3 regions of the Streptomyces sp. PSU-S4-23 genome follow, and region 2 is predicted to be linked to each of the others. Evidence: riboswitches for the same ligand, from Rfam matches in the RefSeq annotation. Region 2 holds a riboswitch; each other region holds the start of a gene.
What was found. Region 2 has a riboswitch for cyclic di-AMP ahead of ACZ79I_RS36075 (M23 family metallopeptidase). Riboswitches for the same ligand answer to the same signal wherever they lie in the genome.
Positions count from the first base shown of each region.

Region 1: it holds a riboswitch for cyclic di-AMP, as region 2 does, so the genes downstream of both, ACZ79I_RS21390 (M23 family metallopeptidase) here and ACZ79I_RS36075 (M23 family metallopeptidase) in region 2, are expected to answer to the same signal.
Region 3: it holds a riboswitch for cyclic di-AMP, as region 2 does, so the genes downstream of both, ACZ79I_RS29935 (M23 family metallopeptidase) here and ACZ79I_RS36075 (M23 family metallopeptidase) in region 2, are expected to answer to the same signal.

Region 1 covers NZ_JBVMUU010000002.1:4,653,096-4,655,350, reverse strand. The annotation lists gene ACZ79I_RS21390 (M23 family metallopeptidase) at 42-1,076, opposite strand; cyclic di-AMP (ydaO/yuaA leader) riboswitch at 1,087-1,243, opposite strand; gene ACZ79I_RS21385 (PP2C family protein-serine/threonine phosphatase) at 1,450-2,255, opposite strand, start outside.
Region 2 covers NZ_JBVMUU010000002.1:7,980,982-7,983,236, reverse strand. The annotation lists gene ACZ79I_RS36080 (SGNH/GDSL hydrolase family protein) at 1-154, opposite strand, end outside; gene ACZ79I_RS36075 (M23 family metallopeptidase) at 433-1,281, opposite strand; cyclic di-AMP (ydaO/yuaA leader) riboswitch at 1,286-1,443, opposite strand; gene ACZ79I_RS36070 (alpha-galactosidase) at 1,747-2,255, opposite strand, start outside.
Region 3 covers NZ_JBVMUU010000002.1:6,572,287-6,574,541, forward strand. The annotation lists gene ACZ79I_RS29930 (M16 family metallopeptidase) at 1-485, shown strand, start outside; cyclic di-AMP (ydaO/yuaA leader) riboswitch at 763-909, shown strand; gene ACZ79I_RS29935 (M23 family metallopeptidase) at 922-1,674, shown strand; gene ACZ79I_RS29940 (GntR family transcriptional regulator) at 1,873-2,255, shown strand, end outside.

The sequences.
Region 1 (2,255 bases), 3.3 Mb from region 2:
CGGGCCCGGGAACGGCCCGGACCCGGCGCCTCAGGGGGATGTCAGGGGTTGAGGCCCTTGCTGCGCAGCCACGCCAGCGGGTCGATGGCGTCGCCGCCGCCGGGGTGCACCTCCAGGTGCAGGTGCGGCCCGGTCACGTTGCCGGTCGCGCCCACGCGGCCGATGACGTCGCCGGTGGCCACCTTCTGCCCCGCGCTGACGCTGATCGAGGACTGGTGGCAGAACCACAGCTCGGTGCCGTCGTCGAGGGTGAGGATGGTGCGGTACCCGTAGGAACCGGCCCAGCCCGCCTCGGTGATGGTGCCGCTGTGGACCGCCTTGATGAGCGTGCCCGTCGGCGCGGCGAAGTCGAGTCCGGTGTGGTAGCCGGAGGACCACATGGAACCGGCGTCGCCGAAGCGGGAGGTCAGGGTGTACGAGGAGGTCGGCAGCGCGTACTGCTTGGCGAGCTCGGCCAGTCGCGCGGCCTCGGCCTTCTTCTTGGCCTCCTCGATCGCCTGCTGCTTCTCGGCCGCGGCCTTGGCCTCCGCGGCGTCCTGCGCCTTGACGGCGGCCTCGGCGGCCTTCTTCGCGGCGGCGTCCTCGGCGGCCTGTGCGGCCGCGCTGTCGATCCGGTCCTGCTGGGACTCGGCCTGCTGCAGGATCCGGGCGCGCAGTGCCTCGCCCGCGTCCGCGCTGCCCGCGGCGGCGTCGGCGGTGGTCAGGCCGGCGGAGCTGAGGGCGGTGGCGGAGCCCTTGGGGGCGCCGGAGTCCTCGCCGAGGAGTGCCTTGGCCGAGTCCGCGACCGAGGACAGGTCCGGCATGGATATCGACACCGGGGGCTTGCCGGTCTGCGCGGTGGCCATGCCGCCCGCGCCGACGGCGGCCATCACACCGACGCCCAGAACCGTGGAGCTGCGCGCGAGCCCGCCCCCGCGCTGCTTGGTGACGCGATGCCGGCCGCGTACGGGGCGGAGGGACTCCTCGGTGGGGTTCCACTCCTCCCAGGGGCCCTCGTCGGTACGGGGTGCGAAGCCGAACGTCTGAGTGCCGTTCGGAGCGAACGAGGTGCTCTGGGCAGGCCCGTTGGACGCCACGTGGGCGCACTCCTTCCTTCCTACTGGCCTACCGGGTTAGCTGACGGGTTCGGAGCAGGAAGGTCTCCTACGGGCGTCACCGGCCGTGCTGCCACGGCGGCTTCCGCCCGATTCACCCCAAGGTGGTGGTTCCCCGGCTCCCTTGCGGGATTCGGCACACGCGCACGGAGCCGCCTCTTGTGACGGCTGGGACGACCGCGCTGCGTTATCGAACGTTAATAGACGCGGGGCCCGGATTCCAAGCCGTTCCATCAGATCTCTGATGCTTTTGACCTGGACTTTCATGCCAGGAACGGGCTAAATGGGGCGACTTGGCCACGCCTCGGGGGCCCCACCGTTATTGACGGTGCATCAGTTGTTATGCGCAGGGGCGTCATCCGTTCACATGGCGTGACGACGCTGAGGGCCGGTCGGGCCGGTGCACGGCCAGCAGGGCGATGTCGTCCGTGGCGCGGCCGCCGGTGTGGCGGGCGACGTCCTCGGTGACGGCGGTCAGCAGGGCGCCCGGGCCGGTGCGGACGCGGCCGGCGAGACAGCCGACGGGATCGTAGAACCCGCCGCGCGCATCACGCGCCTCGAAGACGCCGTCGGTGCAGCACAGCAGCGTCGCCCCGGGCGGGAAGTCCCATTCCTCGGCACGGTCCGGCCGGCTGCCGAGGTCGCCGATGCCGAGCGGCAGCGCCGGCTCGTCGGGCTCGATCTCGCGCACCGTGCCGTCCGGGAGCAGCAGCAGCGGGGCCGGGTGGCCGCGGTTGACGACGCGGACGGTGTCACGGCCGTGCGGGATCTCCGCGAGGACGGCGGTGGTGAACCCCTCGAGGGCGTCCGGTCCGCCGCGCCGGACGCCCTCGCGCGACAGCGCCCGCTCCAGGCGCTGGGCCACGGCCTCCAGCGTGCACTCCTGCTCGGCGGCCTCCCGGAAGGCGCCGATGACGACGGCGACGGCGGCCACGGCCCCCATGCCCTTTCCGCGCACGTCCCCGACGACCAGCCGTACCCCGTGCGGGGAGTCCTGCACGGCGTACAGGTCCCCGCCGATGAAGGCGTCGGCCTGCGCCGCCTCGTACCGGGCCGCGATGTCGAGCCCGCCGATCCGCGCGGCGGGCTCGGGCAGCACGGCGCGCTGGGCGGCCTCGGCGATCTCGCGGGCGGAGGCGAGGCGTCTGTCGTTGCGGCGGA
Region 2 (2,255 bases):
CCGCGAGGTTCGTGTATTTGAAGTCGCCTTCCGGCCGCCGGTCGGCGAGAAGGACCGCGAACCGGTCGGCCCAGCCGACGAACTGCCCGTCGGGGCCGGGGTCGCCGACGCCCTCGGTGAAGCTGTCCCCCACCGCCACGTACGACCCGATCACTGATCTGTTGTCATTCTTCGAATCGTCTGCCACGTCGGCCCATGATTCACCTTCCGATGTGAGCTACGCGACCGTAGGAAAGGGTTGACGGGCGGTGAGGAGGACCACGGGGCGTGGGCGGGCGCGTCGGGAACAATTCCCTGGGCAGGGCTGTCGGGCGGGACGCCGGGCGGAGGGCCGTCCTGCGCACCGGGTGCACGGCTGAAGGCCGGACCCCGGGAACGAGGGGGTCCGGCCTTCGGGGGTCCGGCCTTCGGAGGTCCGGCGGGCCGTGCGGGTCAGCCGATGGACACGCCGTGCGAGCGCAGGTAGGCGACCGGGTCCACGTCCGAGCCGTAGTTCGGGGTGGTGCGGATCTCGAAGTGCAGGTGCGGTCCGGTGACGTTGCCGGTGGCGCCGGAGAGGCCCACCTGCTGACCGCCGGTCACGGTCTGGCCGGCGGAGACGGACAGCTTCGACAGGTGGGCGTACTGCGCGTAGTAGCCGTCGGCGAGCCTGACGACGACCTGGTTGCCGTACGCGCCGCCCCAGCCCGCGGAGGCGACGGTGCCGGCGCCCACGGCCTTGAGGCTGGTGCCGGTCGGGATGGCGAAGTCGATGCCGGTGTGGTAGCCGCTCGACCACATGCTGCCCGCGACGCGGTACCTGGTGCCGATGGCGACGCCCTGGACCGGCAGGCTGTAGCCGGTGGCGGCGGTCGCGGCCTTGGGTGCCGTCGTCTTCGTGGCCGCGGAGGTCTGGGACGTCGCGGCGGAGGGAGCGGCCGCGGCGGCGGTGCCGCCGAGCGTCAGCTTCTGGCCGGGGTGGATCAGCGACGGGTCGGAGCCGATGACCGCGCGGTTGTCCTGGTAGAGCTTCTTCCAGCCACCGGTGACGTGCTGGTCCGCGGCGATCCGCGACAGGCAGTCGCCGGGCTTCACCGTGTAGGTGCTGACGGCGGCGACCTTCACGGCGGCCTTCTCGACGGCGACCGGAGCCGCGGAGACGGATACCGCGGGGGCGGCGGCATGCGCGTCGGTCGCGCCCAGCAGCGGCAGTGCGAGCGCGGCGCCGCCGGTTCCTACGACGGCCATGGAGCGCATGAGGCGACGGGGCTTGGGACGGCGGTGCTTACCTTTTGCAGGCATGTCGAATTCCTCTCCGGCGCCTGCGAGGTGAGCTGTCGGGTGCGGACTGGAGATGTCCGGCCGCGACGGTGCGCGGCTTTACCCCTAGCCGTTCCGGAGACCGGAACAGGGCGTCTTGCCTGTGGGTCCCCCGCTCCTGCCGGGCAAGGGTGAGAGTGCGGGCACCGGGCGGCGGCAGGATTCGGCGTTCCACCCGGATCGAGGGGAACGTAAGCGACCCGGACGCATGGGGACAACATTCGGTTTCCCCCATGCGCCCATTTCTCTTGATCCTTGCGGAAATTACCGGTGACCCTGTGTCGATACGAGATGCGAAGACATTCTCAATCGCCCAGAAAAGAAGCCACAATTACGTGAACATGGCGACAACGGACCGTCACAAATATGACGCTGCTCACGTGTCGCGATTTTACTGGCCTTATTCCAGGCGGAGTTGGAATGAAGGCATCAATTCGGACAACACTCTCAGATACGACGCAGCCGGATAACCGTCGCATCGAAGTCGCCCTGCAGGGCGGTCCGCAGTCCGTGGTGCAGCAGCACCGCACCCCGATGCACTTCGCCCGTTTCGCGGCATTCATACCTGGCTGCCGGGTCGAGTCCGCGCAACCGCAGCGGAGCGACCGGCTCACCGTAGTGCTGCGCCTGGAGCCAGGCGAGAACGACCGCCCGCTCGTCGAGCACGTACTGGACCGCACTCAGCCCGCCCGCCGGGGGGCGCAGCCGGTACAGCTCGCCGCGCTGGACCACGGGGCGGATCTCCTTGTAGAGACCGACCCAGTCCCGGGCCTCGGCCAGCTCCGCCTCACTCCACTTCATGAGGTCGCCGCCGACACCGAGCACCCCGGCCATGGCACTCACGAACCGGAAGCGCAGCGCGCTTACACGCCCGTTGAGCTGTGTGTTCGGGCTGTCGGTGACCCAGGCGGCCATGACCCGGGCCGGATGGATCTGGCTGAAGCCGTGCTGGATGG
Region 3 (2,255 bases), 1.4 Mb from region 2:
TCCTGCGCGAGGAGAAGGGCTACACCTACGGTGTGCGGGCGTTCGGCCAGGTGCTGCGCTCCGCGCCCGACGGCACCGGTGCCGCGATGCTCGCCATCAGCGGCTCCGTCGACACGCCCAACACCGGCCCGGCGCTCGACGACCTGTGGAAGGTGCTGCGCACCCTCGCCGCCGAGGGGCTGACGGACGCCGAGCGCGATGTCGCCGTGCAGAACCTGGTGGGGGTGGCGCCGCTCAAGTTCGAGACCGCGGCCGCCGTCGCGAGCACGCTCGCCGACCAGGTCGAGCAGCACCTTCCCGACGACTACCAGGCGGCGCTGTATCAGGCGCTCGCCGCCACGGGCACGGTGGAGGCCACGGCCGCGGTCGTGAGCGCCTTCCCGGTGGACCGTCTGGTGACCGTCCTGGTGGGCGACGCGGCGAAGATCGCGGAGCCGGTCAGGGCGCTCGGCATCGGTGAAGTGAGCGTCGTGGCGGCCGAGTAGCACGGCGGGCACGCGCGCGTGCAGCCATGAGGGGACACCCGCGCACGGCAGCGGCGTCCGAGGGGACACGCGCGCACGGCAGCGGCGTCCGAGGGGTCCCGGTGACCACACGGTCACCGGGGCCCTGCCGTCGGGGATTTGTCCGCATTGCCATGGAGGCTGCCCTTCTGCCCTGTGGGATGCGCTACAAATCCCCTGCTCGGTTTGTCGCGGGAATCGGGGCCCGCTTAGCGTCTGTCCGGCTGTCCGTCAGGCAGTAGGCCGCGTCCGCGGCACCGGACAGTCATCGCCGAGTCCCCGTACGGCGCGAGCCAGGGGAGCCGGGGACCCACCGCAGTCCCTGGGGTGAATCGGGCCCTGCCCGTAGGAGACCTTCCTGCTCCGAACCCGTCAGCTAACCCGGTAGGCGAGAGGGAAGGAAAGGACCAGTCACTTCATGGCGTTCACCTGCGCCACCGGGAAGCACCGCCGTCCGAGCCGCGTGAAGCGCACGACCACGAACGCCATGGGCGTCGCGGCGCTCACCACCACCGGTGTCATCGGCACCCTGTCCGCCCCCGCCCTCGCGGCCGGCAACCCGGTCGAGCAGACCGGACTGATGCAGGCCGTCACGCTCGGCGACTCGGTCGCCGAGAAGATCGGCGCCCAGGCCGCCGCCCAGAAGCAGGCCGCCGAGCACAAGAAGGCCGAGGAGGCCGCGCGCAGGAGGGCCGCGGAGACGGCCGCCAAGGAGCGCGCGGCCAAGGAGCGCGCCGCCCGTGAGGCCGAGCGCAGGCGCCTGACCGCGTACGTGGCGCCGGTCTACGGCTCGTACGTCTCCACCGGTTACCGCACCGGCGGCTCCCTGTGGTCCTCCGGCACCCACACCGGCATCGACTTCCACGCCGCCACGGGCACGCCCGTGCACGCGGTCGGCGCCGGTACCGTCGTCGAGGCGGGCTGGGGCGGTGCGTACGGCAATCAGATCGTCATCAGGATGAACGACGGCACCTACACGCAGTACGGCCATCTGTCGTCCATCGGCGTCTCCGTGGGCCAGCGGGTCACCCCCGGCCGGCAGATAGCCCTCTCCGGGGCCACCGGCAACGTGACCGGGCCGCATCTGCACTTCGAGGCCCGTACGAGCCCGGAGTACGGCTCGGACATCAACCCCGTCGCCTACCTCCGGGCGCACGGTGTGAACGTCTGACCGCGCGCCCCGAAACGGGGCGCGGGTGCCCGATGACCCCGGCCGGCGAGCCGGGGTCATCGTCGTTTCCAAGGGCGGCTGTCCAAAAAATATCCATGGATTCCGGCCCGCCGTCGGAAATTCCGGCCCGCTGCAATAGAGTCGGTTGAACAGGCGTCAATCGGCGACGTTTCACGGGGATTAAGGCGGAGGTCGGACATGCGTATTCCGGCACACTCGGTATGCACGGCGATCCGTGATGACATCGTCGCGGGTGTCTACGAGCGGGGCAGCCGGCTCACCGAGGAACTCCTCGCACGTCGCTACGGTGTCTCGCGCGTCCCCGTGCGCGAGGCCCTGCGCACGCTGGAGGCCGAGGGCTTCGTCGTCACCCGCAGGCACGCCGGCGCGTGCGTGGCGGAACCCAGCGAGCGGGAGGCCGCCGACCTCCTGGAGATGCGGATGCTGCTGGAGCCGCTCGGGGCCGCGCGGGCCGCCCAGCGGCGCACCGAGGCCCATCTGAAGGTGTTGCGGGGCCTGGTCAGGCTGGGGCAGGAGCGGGCCAGGAAGGGCAGTAGCGACGATCTGCGCTCGCTGGGCGG